Linked DNA regions of Tsuneonella mangrovi. Each later gene encodes a partner of the first gene's protein in a complex. Links are inferred from orthologs where the notes say so. Each region holds a gene or a part of one and is shown on either strand. Other genes may lie near its edges. The genes, in order: accB and accD.

Region 1 (12,927 bases):
CGGCCGGCTGACCCGGGCGACGATCAATTCCCCGCTGACACCGCTGTTCCTGCTCACGGCGATCCTCGTCGGGATCATCGCAACGATGACGATCCCACGCGAGGAAGAACCGCAGATTAGCGTGCCGATGGTCGACATTCGTGTCGCTGCGCCGGGCCTTTCGGCGAGCGACGCGGTCGAACTGGTGGCCAAGCCGCTGGAAACGATCGTCAAGTCGATCGACGGGGTCGAACACGTATACACCCAGGCCGAGGACAACGGCGTGATGGTCACCGCGCGGTTCAAGGTCGGCTCCGATGCCGACGATGCTTCGACCCGTGTCCAGGAGAAGATCCAGGCCAATATCGACCGGATTCCGGTCGGCATACCGCCACCGCAAGTGACCGTCCGCGGGATCAACGACGTGCCGATCGTGGTGCTCACGCTCAGCCCCAAGCCCGGCGCTCCGGGCAAGTGGAACGACCAGGCGCTCTATGAACTCGCCGAGCGGTTGAAGACCGAAGTCGCCAAAGTCGAAAATGTCGGGCTGACGTTCATTGTCGGCGGGCAGCAGCAAGCGATCCGCATCGTTCCCGATCCGGCGAAACTTGCCGCCAACCGCGTGCCGCTCGGTAGCGTGATCGAGGCGGCGAGCCAGGCCAATCGCAGCTTCCCTGTCGGCACCGTGCGGGAGAATGGGGAAGCGGCTACGGTGATGGCGGGGCAAACGCTCAAAACCGCGAAAGAAGTCGGCGACCTGCAGGTCCGCTCGATCACCGGCGCGCCGGTATACCTGAAAGACGTGGCGACAGTCGTCGAAGGGCAGACGCAGTACCAGCACCGCGTGTGGCAATGGGCGCGCGACGGCAAGGACGACGCGTGGAATTCCGCCCCGGCGGTGAGCCTCGCGATCGCCAAGCGCACCGGCTCGAACGCGGTCAACGTGTCTGATGCAGTGGTTGAGCGGATCCACGAGCTCGAAGGGCCGCTGATCCCGAGCAGCGTGAAGGTCAGCATCACCCGCAACTACGGCGAGACTGCGAACGAGAAGGCCAACGAGCTTCTGTTCCACCTCGCGCTGGCGACGATCTCGATCGTCATCCTGATCGGGTTTGCCATCGGCTGGCGCGAAGCGGGTGTGACCGCGATCGTCATCCCCACCACGATCCTGCTGACGATGTTCGCCAGCAACGTGATGGGCTTCACGATCAACCGCGTCAGCCTGTTCGCGCTGATCTTCTCGATCGGCATCCTCGTGGACGATGCGATCGTGATGATCGAGAACATCGCGCGGCACTGGGCGATGAATGATGGCCGTGACCGCAGGCAGGCGGCGATCGAAGCGGTGGCCGAAGTCGGGAACCCGACGATCATCGCTACGTTGACGGTGGTCGCCGCGCTTGTGCCGATGCTGTTCGTGTCTGGCCTGATGGGCCCCTACATGGCACCGATACCGATCAACGCCAGCGCGGCGATGGTGTTCAGCTTCTTTGTCGCGGTGATCATCGCGCCGTGGCTGATGATCCGTTTTGCGCGCACCGCGCTTTCGAGCCACGAGCACGAGGATTCGCATGGCGGCAAGATTGGCGCGCTCTACGGGCGGGTCGCTGCCAAGGTCATCCGCGACCGCAATACCGCTCGCCGGTTCCTGATCGGGGTAGGGGTGGCGACGCTTGTCGCGTGCTCGATGTTCTACTTCAAGGCGGTGACGGTGAAGCTGCTGCCGTTCGACAACAAGTCCGAAGTCCAACTCGTGGTCGACATGCCCGAAGGGACCAGCCTCGAGACGACCAGCGGCGTGCTTGAGCGCGCGGGATCGGTCACCCGTAGCTTCCCCGAGGTTGAATCGCTCGAAGCCTATGCCGGGACCAGCGCGCCGTTCAATTTTAACGGGCTGGTGCGGCACTATTTCCTGCGCGACAAGCCGTGGATGGGTGATCTGATGGTGACGCTCTATCCCAAGGGCGACCGGTCGCAGTCGAGCCACGAGATCGCGGTCGCGCTGCGCAAGAAGCTTGCCGAAGCGATCCCGCTGCCGCCGGGTGCCTCGATCAAGGTCGTCGAAACGCCGCCCGGTCCACCGGTGCTGGCGACGCTGCTGGCGGAAATCTATGGCCCCAACGAAGCGGTGCGCAGGGCGACCGCGCTGCAAGTCGAGAAGATTTTCAAGTCGATCCCGTTCATCGTCGATGTCGACAACAGTTTCGGGCAGGCGGTGCCCCAACTCAGGATCAATCCCGACCGCAGCAAGCTCGACTACTACGGCCTGTCGCAGCGGCAGGTGTATGACAGCATCGGCGCGCTGATGGGCAACCAGACGGTCGGATACGCGCCGCAAGGGATGGGCCGGATGCCGCTGCCGATCCAGATCGGGCTAGACCAGTCACAGCGTAGCTGGAGCCAGGGCTTGGGCGCGACCCCGGTGGCGGCGATGCAGGGGCCGGGCGGACCGCAACTGATCCGCCTCGACCAGGTGGTGGACGTGACCAACGCCAAGGGCGGTGAGTCGATCTATCGCCGAGACGGGCGCGGCGCGACGATGGTCATGGCTGACCTTGCCGGACGCTACGAAGCGCCGATTTACGGAATGCTCGCGGTCGACAAGGCGATCGACAATTTCGACTGGACGAAGCACGGCCTGGAAAAGCCGGAAATCAGCTTGCATGGCCAGCCGACCAACGAGCAGCACACCACGCTGCTGTGGGACGGTGAATGGGAGATCACCTGGGTCACTTTCCGCGACATGGGCGCGGCGTTCATGGTCGCGCTGCTGGCGATCTACGTGCTGGTCGTCGGCCAGTTCAAGAACTTCAAGATCCCGCTGGTGATCCTCACGCCGATCCCGCTCACACTGGTCGGGATCGTGCTCGGCCATATGCTGTTCGGGGCACCGTTCACCGCTACCAGCATGATCGGCTTCATTGCGCTTGCGGGGATTATCGTGCGCAATTCGATCCTGCTGGTCGATTTCATTCGCCACGCGCGAACGCCTGAGAAATCACTGCGCGACACGCTGCTCGAAGCCGGCATGATCCGCTTCAAGCCGATCGTGCTGACCGCGGCGGCGGCGATGATCGGCGCGGCGGTAATCCTGACGGACCCGATTTTCCAGGGGCTGGCGATCTCGCTATTGTTCGGCCTTGCCAGTTCGACCATCCTGACGGTGCTGGTGATCCCGGCGATCTACGTCGTCCTGCGCGACGATGGCCGCCCGCTGACGCTGTTCCCCGAGGAGGCGAGCGAATGAGCGCGAAAATCCTGATTTGCCCTTCGTGTGGTGCAGCAAACCGCGTGCCATCCACGCGGCTGGGCGAAGGCCCGGTTTGCGGAAAGTGCAAGGCGGCCTTGACGCCGCGCGATCCGCCGTCGGTCGGCGGAGCGGTCCTGGCGAAGATGATCGCCCGGTCGGACGTGCCGGTCGTGGTCGACTTCTGGGCTCCGTGGTGCGGGCCGTGCCGTGCGATGGCACCTGCCTATGCCGCTGCGGCCGCGCAATTGGGTGGGCAAGCGGTCTGCGTCAAATGCGATACCGAGGCCGAACAGGCGGCAGGGGCGCAGCATGCGATCCGCTCGATCCCGACGCTGGCCGTGTTTTCCGGGGGCAGGGAGGTCGCGCGGCAAGCGGGCGCGATGCCGCAAAACGTGATCGTGCAGTGGATCCGGCAGGCCCTGCCCGCCGGTTGACCGAAATCGCTTTCAGTTCCGGCTGAGGATGCGGGCGAAAGTCGCGGCGCTGCCGCTGCTCGCCGGGCGTCCCGACGGACGCTCGCGGTGGGCGTCGAACGCAGTACCGGCCAGCGCATCGAGCAGGTCGCTCGCGCCGAGCATCTGGTCGCGGTCGACCCGGTAGTAGATCTTCTTCCCGTCGCGCCGGGTAATCACCAGCGAGGCCTTGCGCAGGATTGCCAGCTGTTGCGAAAGCCCGGGCTGGGCGATCCCGGTGGCTTCCTCGATTTCGCTGACCGAGTGCGGCTCGTCCTTGATCGCACACAGGATCTGCAGGCGCACCGGGTGGGCCACCGCGCGCAGCACTTCGGCGCTGCCGTCGAAATCGCGATCGATCGGTTCAGCCATTGGCGTTTCCCGGCTTTGCTGGCTTGTAAAACCATTCGCTCGCGGTCGAACTCGCGAACAAACCATCGGTGGTCTCACCGGGCACTTGCAAAAGATTGCCGCCGGGCTGCCAGTCCGCCGGGACCAGCGCGTCGTCGCGATCGGCCAGCTGCAGCGCTTTCAGCAATCGCAGCATTTCGGGAATCGAGCGTCCGACGTTCGAAGGATAACAGATCGAAGCCCGCAGGACCCCGCCCGGGGAAATGAAGTAGGTTGTTCTCACGCCGGTCGCATCGGCCGCATCGCCGCCGACCATCCCGTAGGCGCGGGCGATCTCGACCGTCGGGTCTTCCACGATCGGGAAAGTCACTTCGAATCCGGTCATGTCGTAGATCGAGCGAACCCACGCCAAGTGGGAAAACAGGCTGTCGACCGACAGCCCTATCAGGGTGCAGCCAAGCGCCTCGAACTCCGCCTGGGCCTTCGCAAGCGCGACGAATTCACTGGTGCATACCGGAGTAAAATCGGCCGGGTGGGCGAACAGCACGACCCACCGGTCGTCGTAGTCGCCAAGGTCGATCGGACCTTGCGTGCTGCGCGCGGTGAAGCGCGGTACGACATCGCCGATCCGAAGGGGTGGCGCAGGAGTAGTCTGGCTGGCAAATTCGTTCATGATCGTCCGCAGGTTAAGCCAGCCGTTCGCTTGACGCAAGACATATACATTATTACTTACAATTTTTAATTAGGAATGGGAATGCGATGATGGCCGACAAGGCTCGAGATACTGCTCTCGAACGGGCTTCCGAGGTAACCCGCAGCGCACTTGCAGGCGCTGCGGCAGCACCCGTTGTCGCAACCTTCTTCGACGAAGCGACGTTTACTGCCACCCACGTCGTGCACGATCCCGCGACCTTCACGGCGGCGATAATCGACTCCGTGCTCGACTACGATCCCGCGGCGGGCGCGGTTTCCCACGCTTCGGCTGATCAAGTGATCGCCTATGTGCGGGAAAACGGCCTGACTGTCGCATGGTTGCTCGAAACGCACGCCCATGCCGATCACTTGTCTGCTGCACCTTACCTGCAAGACCAGCTCGGCGGCACGATTGCGATCGGCCAGGACATCACCGAGGTCCAGCGCACCTTCGGCGTCACTTTCAACGAGGGCCAAGCATTTGCGCGCGATGGATCGCAGTTCGACCGGCTGTTTGGTGATGGCGACACCTTCCGTATCGGCGAGCTCGAGGCGGTGGTGCTGCACGTCCCCGGCCATACCCCGGCGGATGTCGCATATGTGATCGGCGATGCAGTGTTCACCGGCGACACGATGTTCATGCCCGATTATGGCACCGCGCGGGCGGATTTCCCGGGCGGCGATGCGCGCGAGCTCTATCGTTCGATCCGGCGTCTGTTGTCGCTTCCCGGCGAGAGCCGGCTGTTTCTCTGCCACGACTACAAGGCACCCGGCCGCGACCACTATGCGTGGGAGACTACCGTCGCAGGGGAGCGCAAGGGCAATGTCCACGCGGCCGACGGAGTGAGCGAGGACGATTTTGTCGAGATGCGCGAGACGCGCGACAAGGGATTGGGGATGCCGCGACTGATCCTGCCTTCGATCCAGGTCAATATGCGTGCGGGGCATTTCCCGGAGCCGGAAGACAACGGCACGCGCTACCTCAAGATCCCGCTCACAGGCGCCTGAACGCCGTAGCCGCGCTATCCGGCGCTCCGTCGATAGATCGGAGTCCCGGCAGATTGAGAAATGGGTTGCAAACCACGGCGGATTGGTCGGGGAGACAGGATTCGAACCTGCGACATCCTGCTCCCAAAGCAGGCGCGCTACCAGACTGCGCTACTCCCCGACCGTGTGCCGTCCGGCCCGATGGTGGGCCCGGCAGGATTCGAACCCGCGACCTAGCCGTTATGAGCGGCCAGCTCTAACCGCTGAGCTACAGGCCCTTCGCCGGTGCCGGAGCGCGCGCGGTAGCCTGCGCGGGTGCTACTGGCAAGCGTCTCTGAGGCCCGCCGCTGCGGCAATCTCGGCGACGGTCGTCGGTGCGACCGCGCGCATCTCCAGGTAGGTGTAGATCCGCTCGAACCAGTCGTAGAATCGTTCAAGGTCGGCTTCGCTCCGCACGTAGGGGGTGTGGCCGACCGCGAGCGAGGGCGAATGGAAGCTCAGCACCAGCAACGGCAGCCCGTCGTCGAGCGCCATGTCGATCCCGCGCAGCGCCTCTTCGGCGGTCACCCCTTCGGGCGTCAGAGCAATCCGCTCGAGCAGCCCGAGCCGCGAGAACACGCCGCGTCCGCGCGGGATTCGGTCTAACAGCGGGTTGAGCAACCGCCCTTGTCGCCGCAGCAGGCCCCAGTAAACCGTCGTCAGCGGCAGCTCGAGCAGGTCTCGCTCTCCACCTTCGACCCAGTAAGGGACCAGCGGGTGATCGGCGTAGTTCGGCCCGTACCCGCCGCGATAGTCAAAGTTGGCGCGCACCGAGCTGTCGACCGACACCCCCGCATCGCGCATCAGCCGCGCGGTTTCGGGGCCGAGGCCATAGCGGCCCGCGCGGTAGATCAGCGGCTGAGTACCGAAGTTCTCGGCAATCGCGTCGCGCAGGCGCAGGAACTTGTCGCGTTCGAGCGCGGGCGGCAGGTTGCCGACATATGAATTGCGCTCGTTGACCTCTTCTTCGAACGGCGGGTTGACCCACGGGTGCAGCTGGATGCCGACTTCAGCCTTCCCGGCCTTTACCGCTCCGCCGAGCAGCTCAATCGCTGCCGGTGCTTGCACGATCGGCCAGTCGACGAGGTAGGTGGGGACCACGCCCATCGCTTCGCACATCTGCTGGAACCGGGCGATATGCGGGACATGTTCGACACCGTGCCGATCGCGCGTGAACGGGCCGTTCCAGTCGAATTCTTCCTCCGTATCGACCGTCAGCAGCGAGCGTTGGCCGAAGTCCTTGCCGAGATCGGCTTTGCGCCCTGCGCCGGGCGGTTGTGTGATCGGACGCTCGCTCAAGCGCTGGCCCCGCTGCCGCGATTGCCCTTCAGCCGGACACCGCTTCGTCGGCAATGTCGCTAGGGGCGGGCTTGGTCTTGGTCAAGCACGGGAGCCGGAGCAGTAGCTGGCCGCGCTCGCTCACAAGATCGCCACCAGCCGCGCGCGCTTCGGCCCGCGCCAAACGCAACGCAAAGCCGACACCGAACATACCGGCGCTGACTGCGCCCGATGCCCGGGTCCCGTCGGCGAACACGTCGTCGCGCGCGGCAAGTGCTGCGGGCAGGGCGCAATCGAGCGTGGCGGTGCCGTTGGAGCATTCGAGCGACAGCGCGATCTGTTCGCCTGCGCCGATCGATCCGGTGAGTGTCGCCAGCAGCCGCCATGCGAGCGCTTCTGCCTCGGTGGGTGCAATCGGCACCTTCACGCCGCCGGTTTCGGGCAGGGTCAGCACGAAGCCTGCGTTGCGGGCCCTCAGCACTTCCTGCAGCTGCGCGGCGAGGCGCGAGAGGATCGCCGCGAAGTCGCTCTCACCATCTTCGAGCGCAAGCGCACCGCTCTCGAGTTTGGCCAGCCGGTCGAGTTCGTCGAACCCGGCAAGCATCCGTGCGGCATCGCCGGCAATCGCTGCCGCCAGCGCGCGGTATTCGTGCGGAGTCGGCCCGAACAGCTGTTGCTGGATCACTTCGGCAAATCCCTGGATCGCATTGACCGGGGTCTTCAGCTCGTGGAGGAGCTGGCGCATCAGGTCCGCGCTGCGATCTCCCTGTCGAGGGTGCGATACCGTCGGTGTTTCGGGCGGGCGGCGGAAGCGCCCCGCGTAACCGTAGAAATGGCCGCCCGGATCGGTGAATCGCGGCGTCGCATCGACGATCCATTGGCCCGCGACTTGCGGCGCGCCGTCCCAGCTCAGCGCGAAGTGGCGCAGCGGTTGGCGATCTCGGCGGGCGGCGTCGCGTGCCGGCGGCAGGGTCGCCCCGACGACCATCGGCGCAACACCGGCTTCCGCCCAATCGATCCGCCCTTCGGCATCGGTGGTGAAGGCGAATCCGGCGAGCGGGGCGCGGATCGGTTCGCTCCGATCGCCGAGCGGCAAGCGCGGCGAGTCCCCGCTCGGCTGGCGGGTCGGGCGGCTCTTGCGGAAGCTCTCGATGCGGCGGACCAGTGCGCCGATCTCGCTGTCCTCTGCCTCTGCTTCGGGTTCCGCAGCACGTTCGTCGATTAGGTCGTTCGCTGCGATCGGGCGCGCGGGGCCATGATCGAGTTCGACCTCGGGTTCGACCGGCAGGTCGGGGCTCGGCAGGCCACGGTCGCGCACCCCGAGCCGTTCGAGCAGCTCCATCGTCGGCGCGGGCAAATCGCGGCGCAGGCGCAGGAAGCCGCGGGCACGAACCGGAAGGCGGGGGATCACCGCCTCCCAGTCGTCTGCTGAAAGTTGGGCCACGCCGAGCGCGGCAGCGGCAATCTCCGGCTCGTCGTCGGCCAGGTGCATCACCAGTTCGGGATTGCGGAAGCGCAGGCCCGGTTCGCGGATCATCGTCGCGCGGTCGGACACTGCGATCGTTTCACCGAGTGCCGCCAGCCGCAGCCAGGCGGCGGCCAGCAGGCTCTCGTCTCCGGTCGTGCGACGCGCGCCGAGCAAGTCGAGCAGCTGGCGATACTGTGTTCGCGCCGCACGCTCGCCCGCGGCGCGGTGGCGCAACACGGTGGCAAGGCGGTCGTCGATCTGCATCGGCTTGCTTAAAACTCTCCAAATGGGCCCACGGGCCCTGCGCTGAATCGGCGGCGGCGCTCGCGCGCCTTCGCACGGGTGCTTCTAACAGGCCCACGAACCTGCGGAATCGGCAGTGCGGGCTGCGTTGCAAAGCGGGACAATTGCTGGCAGAAACAATAATATTAGCCGCAAGGGCGATTCTGCGCGGCAATCGTTGCTTTGCTGGGTGCAGGCCGCAAAGCTGGATAGGGTTTCCTGCGGGGGCACGGCAATGGCCAACCTGGACGATATCGACCGCAAATTGCTCTCCGAACTGCAGAGCGAAGGGCGGGTGACCAATGTCGAGCTCGCTACCCGCGTCGGCCTGACTGCTCCGCCATGCCTGCGCCGAGTGCGCGCGCTGGAGGAAGACGGGGTCATCCGCGGGTATCACGCCGATCTCGACGCGTCGAAGCTGGGTTTTGCGATCACGGTGTTCGCGATGGTCAGCCTCAAGAGCCAGGCAGAAAATTCACTGCGCGAATTCGAGGCCGCGATGCGCGACTTGCCCGAAGTGCGTGAAGTGCACATGCTCAACGGCGAAATCGACTTCATCCTCAAGGTCGTCAGCCGCGACCTGCAGAGCTTCCAGGAATTCCTCACCAGCAAGCTGACGCCCGCGCCCAACGTGGAAAGCGTCAAAACTTCGCTGACGATCCGCACGGCGAAGCACGAACCGGGCGTGCCGCTGGAATAGGTAATCGCGCGGGAATCCGCGGCCGAAGCGATCCCCAAATCAGCCGAATAGCCGCTTCAGCATTCCGCGATCTCCGCGATCGGGTCGGCTCTCGCCGGACAATCCGAGCAGGAAATCGCCGAGCACTGCTGCCTGCTTCTTGGTCATCAGGACGCGGGTGACGTCGGGCGAGTGGTTCTTCGCGTCTTCGGGTGTCCGCACGCTTTCGACGCACAGCAGCACCCTGTTGCCGAGGTCCTGGTGCGTCCAGCCGACCAGCGCTCCGTGGTTTTCCATGATTCGCATCCCCCTCAAGCGGGGAATTGTGCGCCGAGTATGACAAGAGTGCAATTGGAGCGTCAGGGGTACCCCTTAACCGATCAACCCCGCTCCTTGAGCCACTCTTCGAGCCACTTGATCGAATAGTCGCCGCTCAACACATCAGGCTGCCGGAGCAGTTCCTGGTGCAAAGGAATCGAGGTCTTCACCCCTTGTACCACCATCTCCTCCAGCGCGCGCTTGAGGCGCATGATGCACCCTTCGCGCGTGCGGCCGTAAACGATCAGCTTGGCGATCATCGAATCGTAATAGGGAGGTATGCGGTAGCCTGCGTAAAGCCCTGAATCGACGCGCACATGCATCCCGCCCGGGGCATGGTAGTAATCCACCAGGCCGGGGCTAGGGGCGAAGGTGAACGGGTCTTCGGCGTTGATCCGGCACTCGATCGCGTGGCCGGTGAAGCGCAGTTCGTCCTGTTCGACCGACAGCGGCTTGCCGTCGGCGACGCGGATCTGCTCGCGCACCAGGTCGACCCCGGTGATCGCTTCGGTCACCGGGTGTTCCACCTGCAGGCGGGTGTTCATTTCGATGAAGTAGAACCCGCCGTCTTCCCACAGGAACTCGATCGTGCCTGCCCCGCGATAACCCATGTCGGCCATCGCCTTGGCGCAGATGCCCCCCATCCGCGCGCGCTCTTCGGGTGTGATGACGGGGGAGGGGGCTTCCTCGAGCACCTTCTGGTGGCGGCGCTGGAGCGAACAGTCGCGCTCGCCCAGATGAATCGCGTTGCCTTCGCCGTCGCCGAACACCTGGAATTCGATGTGGCGCGGGTTGCCAAGGTACTTTTCGATATAGACCGTGGCATCGCCGAACGCGGCCTTGGCCTCGCTGCCCGCCTGCTTCATCAGCGTTTCGAGCGTATCCTCGCTCTCGCATACCTTCATCCCTCGGCCACCGCCACCGCTGGCAGCCTTGATGATCACCGGATAGCCGATTTCGGCGGCGATTTTCTTCGCTTCCTCGACATCAGATACAGCGCCATCGCTGCCAGGCACGAGCGGCAGGCCCAGCGCGCCAGCGGTGCGCTTGGCTTCCACCTTGTCGCCCATCGTGCGGATGTGTTCGGGCTTGGGTCCGATCCACTTGAGCCCGTGCGCCTCGACGATTTCGGCGAACTTGGCGTTTTCGGACAGGAAACCGTAGCCCGGGTGGACCGCATCGGCATCGGAGATTTCCGCAGCTGATATGATCGCCGCGACGTTGAGATAGCTGTCGGCGGCGGGCGGCGGGCCGATGCACACCGCGTGGTCTGCCAGCCGCACGTGCATCGCATCGGCATCGGCGGTGGAATGGACCGCGACCGTCTCGATCCCCATTTCGTGCGCCGCGCGGTGGATGCGCAGCGCAATTTCGCCGCGATTGGCAATCAGGATACGCGAAATAGCCATGTGAGCGCCTGGCCCCTCAGCCGATGACGACGAGCGGCTGGTCGAATTCGACCGGCTGCGCGTTCTCGACCAGGATCGCCTGGATCGTGCCGGCCTTGTCGGCGGTGATCGGATTCATCACTTTCATCGCTTCGACGATCAGCACGGTATCGCCTTGCTTAACGCTGTCACCGACCGTCACGAACGGTGCGGCGCCCGGTTCGGCCGAGAGATAGACCGTGCCGACCATCGGCGACTTGAGCGCGCCAACCACTTCGGCCGGTGCCGCCGCAGCCGGTTCGGGCGCGGCGGGAGCGGTAGTCGCCGGGGCGGGAGCCGCTGCCGGTGCCGGCATTGCGACAGGGGCAGCCATAGCCGCCACGCCGCCGCGCGCCACACGCACCTTGCGGTCGCCGTCTTCGACTTCGATTTCGGTGAGTCCGGTCTCGGCGAGCAGCTCTGCCAGCTCGCGCACCAGCTTGGTATCGACGTTCATGCCCCGCGTACGCGAAGGCGAGCCCTTGGTTTCGGCCATTGTGTGCCTCTTGTTGCGTCCGCCGCCCGCCTATTCGCAAGCGCGCGGGCTGGCAAGGGGTGGCCGTCGATTGCGGCCAGAGTGGGGCAGGCCCCTCTAGAGCGCGGCTGCCTTCTCGAGAGCGACGATATAGCTCCGCGCGCCGAGACCCTTCACCTCATCGACTGCCGCCATTCCGACATAGGAAATATGCCGGAATTTCTCGCGCGTCGCCGGATCCGACAGGTGGACCTCGATCACCGGGGTCTTGATCGATCGGATCGCATCGAGCAGTGCGATCGAGGTGTGGGTATAGGCCCCGGCGTTGAGCAGCACTGCCTTCGCGCCTTCTGCCTGCGCTTCATGCAGCCAGTCGACCAGGTGCCCTTCGTGGTTGGACTGGCGCACGTCGACCTCCAGCCCCAGCTCGCGCGCCCGGTCCTCGAGCATCCCGGCGATATCGTCGAACGTATCGGAACCATAGATTTCCGGCTCGCGCAGCCCGAGCAGGTTGAGGTTGGGCCCGTTGAGGACATAGACAGTGTCGGTCATACGGCGGGATTAGCGGGAAGGGCGGGATGGGGGAAGTGGCTGGGCAGCTGACGGTCAGCTTACGGCCCGATTGCGGACTTTGTGCTGCTAACGTCCGTCATCCCAGCGAAAGCTGGGATCACTATCGTCCCCGTGCTAGCTGGCTGGAATGGGTGGCTGGGTTTACATTATGACAAACAGACGCGGCGGGGTGCTCTATATCGGCGTGACGGCAGATTTGCCTGCCCGCGTAATGCAGCATCGGACAGGTAAGGGGTCTGCTTTCTGCCGCCGTTATGGGCTGGATCGACTGGTCTGCGCCGAATCCCACACCAACATCGTTGAGGCGATCAGCCGGGAAAAGGCCATGAAGGCGTGGAAGCGAGCATGGAAGATCGAACTCATCGAAAAAGCCAATCCGGGCTGGGGTGATCTCTTCGGGCATCTGCTCTAACGGACAGCGATCCCAGCTTTCGCTGGGATGACGGGTGGGGCTAGCGTCCGCTTTCCACCCCATTCCAGACATTCGACCAAAAATCTCTTTAGGACCAACATCAGACCTCCCAAACCAGGTGACGGCCCCGCGATTCTCAATCCTTACGGATAGCGCGCCGCCATGAAGTAGAGCCCGTGCGGCGGGGCGTTGAGGCCGAGGGCTTGCCGGTTCTTGGCTGCGAGCGCTTCGGCCACGCGTTCGACTTTCCACCGGCCGAGCCCG
Region 2 (5,634 bases), 2.1 Mb from region 1 along the record:
CGTGGGATCCTTGGCCTCGATCATCCCGATGATCAGGTGCGCGCGATGTCCCGCGAATTGCTTCCCGAGCATTTGCCCCGCGTCCGGGTTGTGCCCGCCGTCGAGCCAGACTTCGCGCGTGCCCACGAGCGGGCCGGGGGAGAGGCGCTGGAGCCGTGCGGGCCAGTTCGCCGCGCGAATACCTTCGGCCATCGCTTCGGGTGAGACCGCAAGGTGGTTTTGGTAGTGCAGCATCGCCACTGCCAGCCCCGCGTTTATCACCTGGTGGCGGCCGGGCATGGTCGGAAATGGCAGGGCGAGCCGGGTCTCCGCATCGATAAAATGGAAGCCATCGGTGCCCACGTGCGTCAGCCAGTCGACCCCTTCCATCAGCAGCGGTGCACCGCGCGCTTCGGCCACTTCCATTAGCGTTGCGGCAGCGCGCATCGAGGGGCCGAGCGTCACCAGAGGCACACCGGGCTTGGCGATCCCCGCCTTCTCGAACGCGATCCGCGAGATCGGTTCGGCGGGCGTGCCGTCCTCGGGAGCGAGCAGGAACCGCTCGTGATCGATCCCGAGCGTCGCGATGCCGCACACCGCGGGCTTCTCGATCACGTTGGTCGCATCGAACCTCCCGCCGAGGCCGACTTCGACCACACAGGCGTTGGCAGGCGTGCGCGCAAAGGCAAGGAACGCCGCAGCGATGGTCACTTCGAAGAAGCTGGGGTTCAGGCCATCACCAAGGTCGAGCACTTCGGCCAGCAAGGCGGCCAGCGCCTCGTCCGAGATCAGCTCGCCCGCGATGCGGATACGCTCGTTGTAGCGCACCAGGTGCGGGCTGGTGGTGGCATGGACGGTGTAGCCCTGCGCCTCCAGCATCGCGCGCAGGAATGCGCAGGTCGATCCCTTGCCGTTGGTCCCGGCGACATGGAACACCGGTGGCAACGCTAGGTGCGGATCGTCGATGCGTGCGAGCAGTGCGCGGATGGTCTCCAGCCCCAACCGCCCGTGCGGCACGCTGAGCGCCGCCAGCCGGTCGAGCTGCGCCTGGACCGCCGTATCGTCGGACCGCGCGAAGTCCTTCAAGGGTGTGCCCTCAGGCGGCCTTGGCCGGGCTCAGGTAATCGAGCAGGGTCGCCAGCTGTTCCTTCAGCTCGGCGCGAGGGACGACCATGTCGACCATGCCGTGCTTCAGCAGGTATTCGGCGCGCTGGAAGCCTTCGGGCAACTGCTCGCGGATCGTGTCCTGGATCACGCGTTGCCCGGCGAACCCGATCAGCGCTCCCGGTTCGGCGACGTGGATGTCGCCCAGCATGGCGTAACTGGCCGTGACCCCGCCGGTGGTCGGGTCGGTCAGCACGACGATGTAGGGCAGGCCCGCTTCCTTCAGCCGCCGGGTCATCACCGTGGCCTTGGGCATCTGCATCAGGCTGAGGATGCCTTCCTGCATCCGCGCGCCGCCCGCCGCAGTGACGACGATGTAGCCGCATTTGCGGGTAAGCGCCCGCTCGGCACCGGCGCAGAACGCGGTGCCCACCGCCATTCCCATGCTGCCGCCCATGAAGCCGAAGTCCTGCACACCGACGACAGCTGGGCGCCCCTCGATCGCGCCCGACCCGACGCTGAACGCATCGGCATGCGGGCTCTTCGCGCGCGCCTGCTTCAGCCGGTCGGTGTATTTCTTGGTGTCGCGGAACTTGAGCGGGTCTTCCTTGACTTGCGGTTGCTCGAGCAGGTCGAAACCGGGGTCTAGCAGCTGCGCCAGCCGGGTGTCGGCATCGATCCGTCCGTGATGGCCGCAGCGCGGACAGACCGAGAGGTTCTCCTCGAACTCCTTGACGAACAGCATCTCCTGGCAGCTCGGGCATTTGATCCACAGGTTGTCGGGCGTTTCGCGCTTGGCGACGAAGGGGAGCGAATTGCGGACGCGGTTGAGCCAGCTCATGTGGTCTCCTTCTCGGCGGAATGAACCGCTTCGGCAAGCGATGCGGTCAGCGCGCGAATGTGTTCGGGGGCATGGATACCATGCTTTTCGACAAGTTCGACCAGCGCCGAACCAACTACGACGCCATCGGCAACGCGCGCGATTTGAGCAGCTTGTTCGGGGGTCCTCACACCAAATCCAACGGCGACGGGGATATTGGTGGCGCGCTTGATGCGGGTGACGTTGTCGCGGATCGATTCGATCGCGGCCTGTTGCATCCCGGTAATCCCGGCGACCGCGACGTAATAGAGGAAGCCGCTCGATCCTTCGAGCACGGCGGGCAGGCGCGCATCGTCGGTGGTCGGCGTGGCCAAACGGATTAGGTCGAGGCCTTGTGTGCGCAGCGCGGGGCCGAGCGCATCGTCCTCCTCGGGCGGAATATCGACGCAGATCACTCCGTCGACGCCGCAACCCTTGGCCTCGGCGGCGAACCATTCGGGGCCGCGCCGCACCATCGGGTTGGCATAGCCCATCAGCACCAGCGGCACGCTCGGGTGCCGTTCGCGGAATTCGTTGGCGACCAGCAGCACGTCGCGGGTAGTCGTGCCCGCTCCCAGGCTGCGCAGGTTGGCCTTCTGGATCGCCGGGCCGTCGGCCATCGGATCGGTGAACGGCATTCCCAGCTCGATCACGTCCGCGCCGCCATCGACCAGAGCATCGAGGTTGGCGGCAGTGTCGCCGTCTCCTGCAGTGAGGAAGCAGACGAGGGCGGGACGCCCCTTTGCGAATGCGGAGGAGAGGCGGGTCATTCCCCAGCCTTTCTCAATCCTGCGCCAATCCCCACGAGAACGGCAATCGCCAGCGCATAAGGTGCAATCGCGGGAGCCGCGATTTCGCGTTCCAGCGCGACAAACAGAAGGGCCGACAGGATGAAGCCGATCGGCAACCCGATCAAAGCGAATACGAGCGCACGTCCGGGAGAAAAGGTCACATCTCCACTCCCAGCGCATCGGCGACGGTGAAGATGTCCTTGTCGCCGCGCCCGCACAGGTTGGCGAGGATGATCTGGTCCTTGTCCATCGTCGGGGCGACCTTGGCGACCGCTGCAATGGCGTGGCTCGGTTCGAGCGCGGGGATGATCCCTTCGGTGCGGCAAAGCAGCTGGAACGCTTCGAGCGCTTCGGTGTCGGTCACTGCGGTATAGTTGACGCGGCCGGTTTCCTTGAGCCACGCGTGCTCGGGGCCGATGCCGGGGTAGTCGAGCCCCGCGCTGATCGAGTGCGCTTCGGCGATCTGCCCGTCTTCGTCCTGCAGCAGGTAGGTCTTGTTACCGTGGAGCACGCCGGGGAACCCGCCCGCAAGGCTCGCTGCGTGCTGCTTGTCGAGCCCGTGGCCCGCCGCCTCGACGCCGAGCATTTTCACGGTCGGGTCGTCGAGGAAGGGATGGAACAGGCCGATTGCGTTGCTGCCGCCGCCTATCGCCGCGACCAGCAGGTCGGGCAAGCGGCCGGTGCGGCCAAGCATCTGCTCGCGCGCTTCCTTGCCGATCACGCTCTGGAAATCGCGCACCAGCTCCGGGTAGGGGTGCGGTCCGGCGGCGGTGCCGATGATGTAGAACGTGTCCTCGACGTGCGCGACCCAGTGGCGCAGCGCCTCGTTCATCGCATCCTTCAGCGTCGCCGCGCCGCTGGTGACCGGGATCACCTCCGCGCCGAGCAGCTTCATGCGGAACACGTTGGGCGCTTGCCGCTCGACATCGGTCTTGCCCATGAAGATCGTGCACGGCAGCCCGAACCGCGCGCAAACGGTGGCGGTGGCGACGCCGTGCTGGCCAGCGCCGGTTTCGGCGATGATTTTGGTCTTGCCCATCCGCATCGCCAGCAGGATCTGGCCGATGCAGTTGTTGATCTTGTGCGCTCCAGTGTGGTTGAGCTCGTCGCGCTTGAACCAGACTTGCGCTCCGCCCAATTCCTCGGTCAGGCGCGGCGCGAAATAGAGCGGGCTGGGGCGGCCGACGTAGTGCTCCAGCAAATCCTCGAATTCGGCGTGGAACGACGGGTCGGTCTTGGCCGCATTGTAATGCCTTTCCAGATCGAGGATCAGCGGCATCAGCGTCTCGGCGACGTAGCGGCCGCCGAAATCGCCGAAATGCCCACGCTCGTCGGGCTGGGTGCGGAAGGAATTGGGCGTGTTCATGCTTCGCGCGCCGCTTTGCAGAAGGCAGCGATCTTGTCCACGTCCTTCACGCCGGGTGCGCTTTCGAGCCCGGAGGATGCATCGACGAGCGGCGCGCCGGTCATCCGGATCGCCTTGGCGACATTGTCGGGGGTCAGGCCGCCCGCCAAGCCCCACGGGATGCGGTGTTCATGCCCGGCAAGCAGGTTCCAGTCGAGCGGATAGCCGTTGCCACCTGGTAGCTTCTTCGCCGGAGCATCGTATAGCACCCGGTCGATCTTGCCCTCGAAATCGCCGATATCGACCAGCGACTGCCTGTCGCGCAGGCCCCACGCCTTCCACACCTCGTAATGCGTCCTGTCCCTGACCAGACCGACCCATTGCGAAGATTCGTTGCCGTGGAACTGGACCACGTCGGGCTGCACCGTGTCGAGCGCCTGGCCGGTGGGGATCACGTCCATATTGACCAGCAGCAGCACGACCTTGACCTCTGCCGGTACGCGGCGGCGCAGTTTGGCGGCATCTTCGAGGCTGACATGGCGGGGGCTTGGCTCGAAATGGACGAGCCCGACGTGCGTCGCGCCCGCGTCTACTGCGGCATCGATCGCTTCGGGCGTCTTGAGCCCGCAAATCTTGATCATGGTTTCAGACATGGCGCCCCCATACCTTACACCAATGATTTGGCCAGCACTGCCATGAAATAGGGCGGATCGAGCGGGACGGGGAAATCGCGCCGTTCGCCGGTTCGTTGATAGCCGCGCCGCAGGTAATATTCGATCAGCTCGGTGCGCTGTTCCAGCACGGTCATTTCCATCGTCGTGCAGCCGAAAGTCGAGCGTGCGTATTCCTCGGCAGCAGCGATCAGCTGGCGGCCGAGCCCGCCTGCCTGGCGCAGCGGCTCGATGCACAGCAGGCCAAGATAGGCGACCTCGGCGCTTCGCCGCACGACATTGACCGAACCAATTGGCACGCCGTCCTCTTCGGCCATCAGCAAGACCTGTTCCGGGTCGCTGACGATTGCTTCCAGCTCTGCGCGGTCGGTGCGGGTATCATCGAGCAGGTCGGCCTCGTGGGTCCATCCCTGGCGCGCTGTATCACCGCGATAGGCTCGCTCGATCACCGGGTGGAGCGCGGACAGGTCGTCAATAGTGGCGGGCCGGAAGGTAACGGACATCGGCAGGCAAGCTCGGTCTAGAGCGTGGATTCGATTGCCCGGGCAGCGGCAGCCGGATCGTCCGCGCGGCTGATCGGGCGACCGACCACCAGCACGCTCGCCCCGTCGTCGCGCGCCTTTCGCGGGGTGACAACGCGCTTCTGGTCGCCGCTGGCATGCTCGGGCAGTCGCAAGCCGGGAACCACGAAGAACCCGTTCTTCCACTGCTTGTGGACCGCTTTCACTTCGTGGCCCGAGCAGACGATCCCGTCGAGCCCCGCCTTCTCGGCCAATTCCGCAAGCCGCATGACCTGGTCGTGAGCAGAGCCGGAAACCCCGGTCTGGGCAAGATCGCGCTCGTCGAGGCTGGTGAGCATGGAAACGCCGACGACCTTGCAGCTAT

The links.
Region 2: the proteins of accB (region 1) and accD are in contact, whole or in part, in a solved structure (PDB 8UXZ), measured with the Escherichia coli proteins. The link is inferred for Tsuneonella mangrovi from one-to-one orthologs.

The regions. Positions count from the first base shown.
Region 1 is NZ_CP022889.1:2,618,233-2,631,159, forward strand. Bases 9,951-12,862 are described here. They hold accB (acetyl-CoA carboxylase biotin carboxyl carrier protein), read right to left. Parts: upstream 11,700-12,862; coding sequence 11,202-11,699; downstream 9,951-11,201. Other genes in these bases: accC (acetyl-CoA carboxylase biotin carboxylase subunit), read right to left, coding at 9,951-11,185; CJO11_RS12810 (type II 3-dehydroquinate dehydratase), read right to left, coding at 11,796-12,230; CJO11_RS12815 (GIY-YIG nuclease family protein), read left to right, coding at 12,379-12,663; truA (tRNA pseudouridine(38-40) synthase TruA), read right to left, coding at 12,807-12,862. Outside these bases: CJO11_RS12745 (efflux RND transporter permease subunit), read left to right, coding at 1-3,226; thioredoxin TrxC, read left to right, coding at 3,223-3,663; CJO11_RS12755 (ArsR/SmtB family transcription factor), read right to left, coding at 3,676-4,053; CJO11_RS12760 (peroxiredoxin), read right to left, coding at 4,046-4,705; CJO11_RS12765 (MBL fold metallo-hydrolase), read left to right, coding at 4,795-5,733; CJO11_RS12780 (polysaccharide deacetylase family protein), read right to left, coding at 6,031-7,050; CJO11_RS12785 (histidine kinase dimerization/phospho-acceptor domain-containing protein), read right to left, coding at 7,079-8,761; CJO11_RS12790 (Lrp/AsnC family transcriptional regulator), read left to right, coding at 9,015-9,479; CJO11_RS12795 (hypothetical protein), read right to left, coding at 9,519-9,764; more of accC, read right to left, coding at 9,839-9,950; more of truA, read right to left, coding at 12,863-12,927. UniProt on the Escherichia coli protein: This protein is a component of the acetyl coenzyme A carboxylase complex; first, biotin carboxylase catalyzes the carboxylation of the carrier protein and then the transcarboxylase transfers the carboxyl group to form malonyl-CoA.
Region 2 is NZ_CP022889.1:573,381-579,014, reverse strand. Bases 1-2,990 are described here. They hold accD (acetyl-CoA carboxylase, carboxyltransferase subunit beta), read right to left. Parts: upstream 1,925-2,990; coding sequence 1,076-1,924; downstream 1-1,075. Other genes in these bases: trpB (tryptophan synthase subunit beta), read right to left, coding at 2,891-2,990; CJO11_RS02760 (hypothetical protein), read right to left, coding at 2,709-2,849; trpA (tryptophan synthase subunit alpha), read right to left, coding at 1,921-2,712; CJO11_RS02775 (bifunctional folylpolyglutamate synthase/dihydrofolate synthase), read right to left, coding at 1-1,065. Outside these bases: more of trpB, read right to left, coding at 2,991-4,099; CJO11_RS02750 (phosphoribosylanthranilate isomerase), read right to left, coding at 4,096-4,731; CJO11_RS02745 (GNAT family N-acetyltransferase), read right to left, coding at 4,746-5,252; pyrF (orotidine-5'-phosphate decarboxylase), read right to left, coding at 5,270-5,634.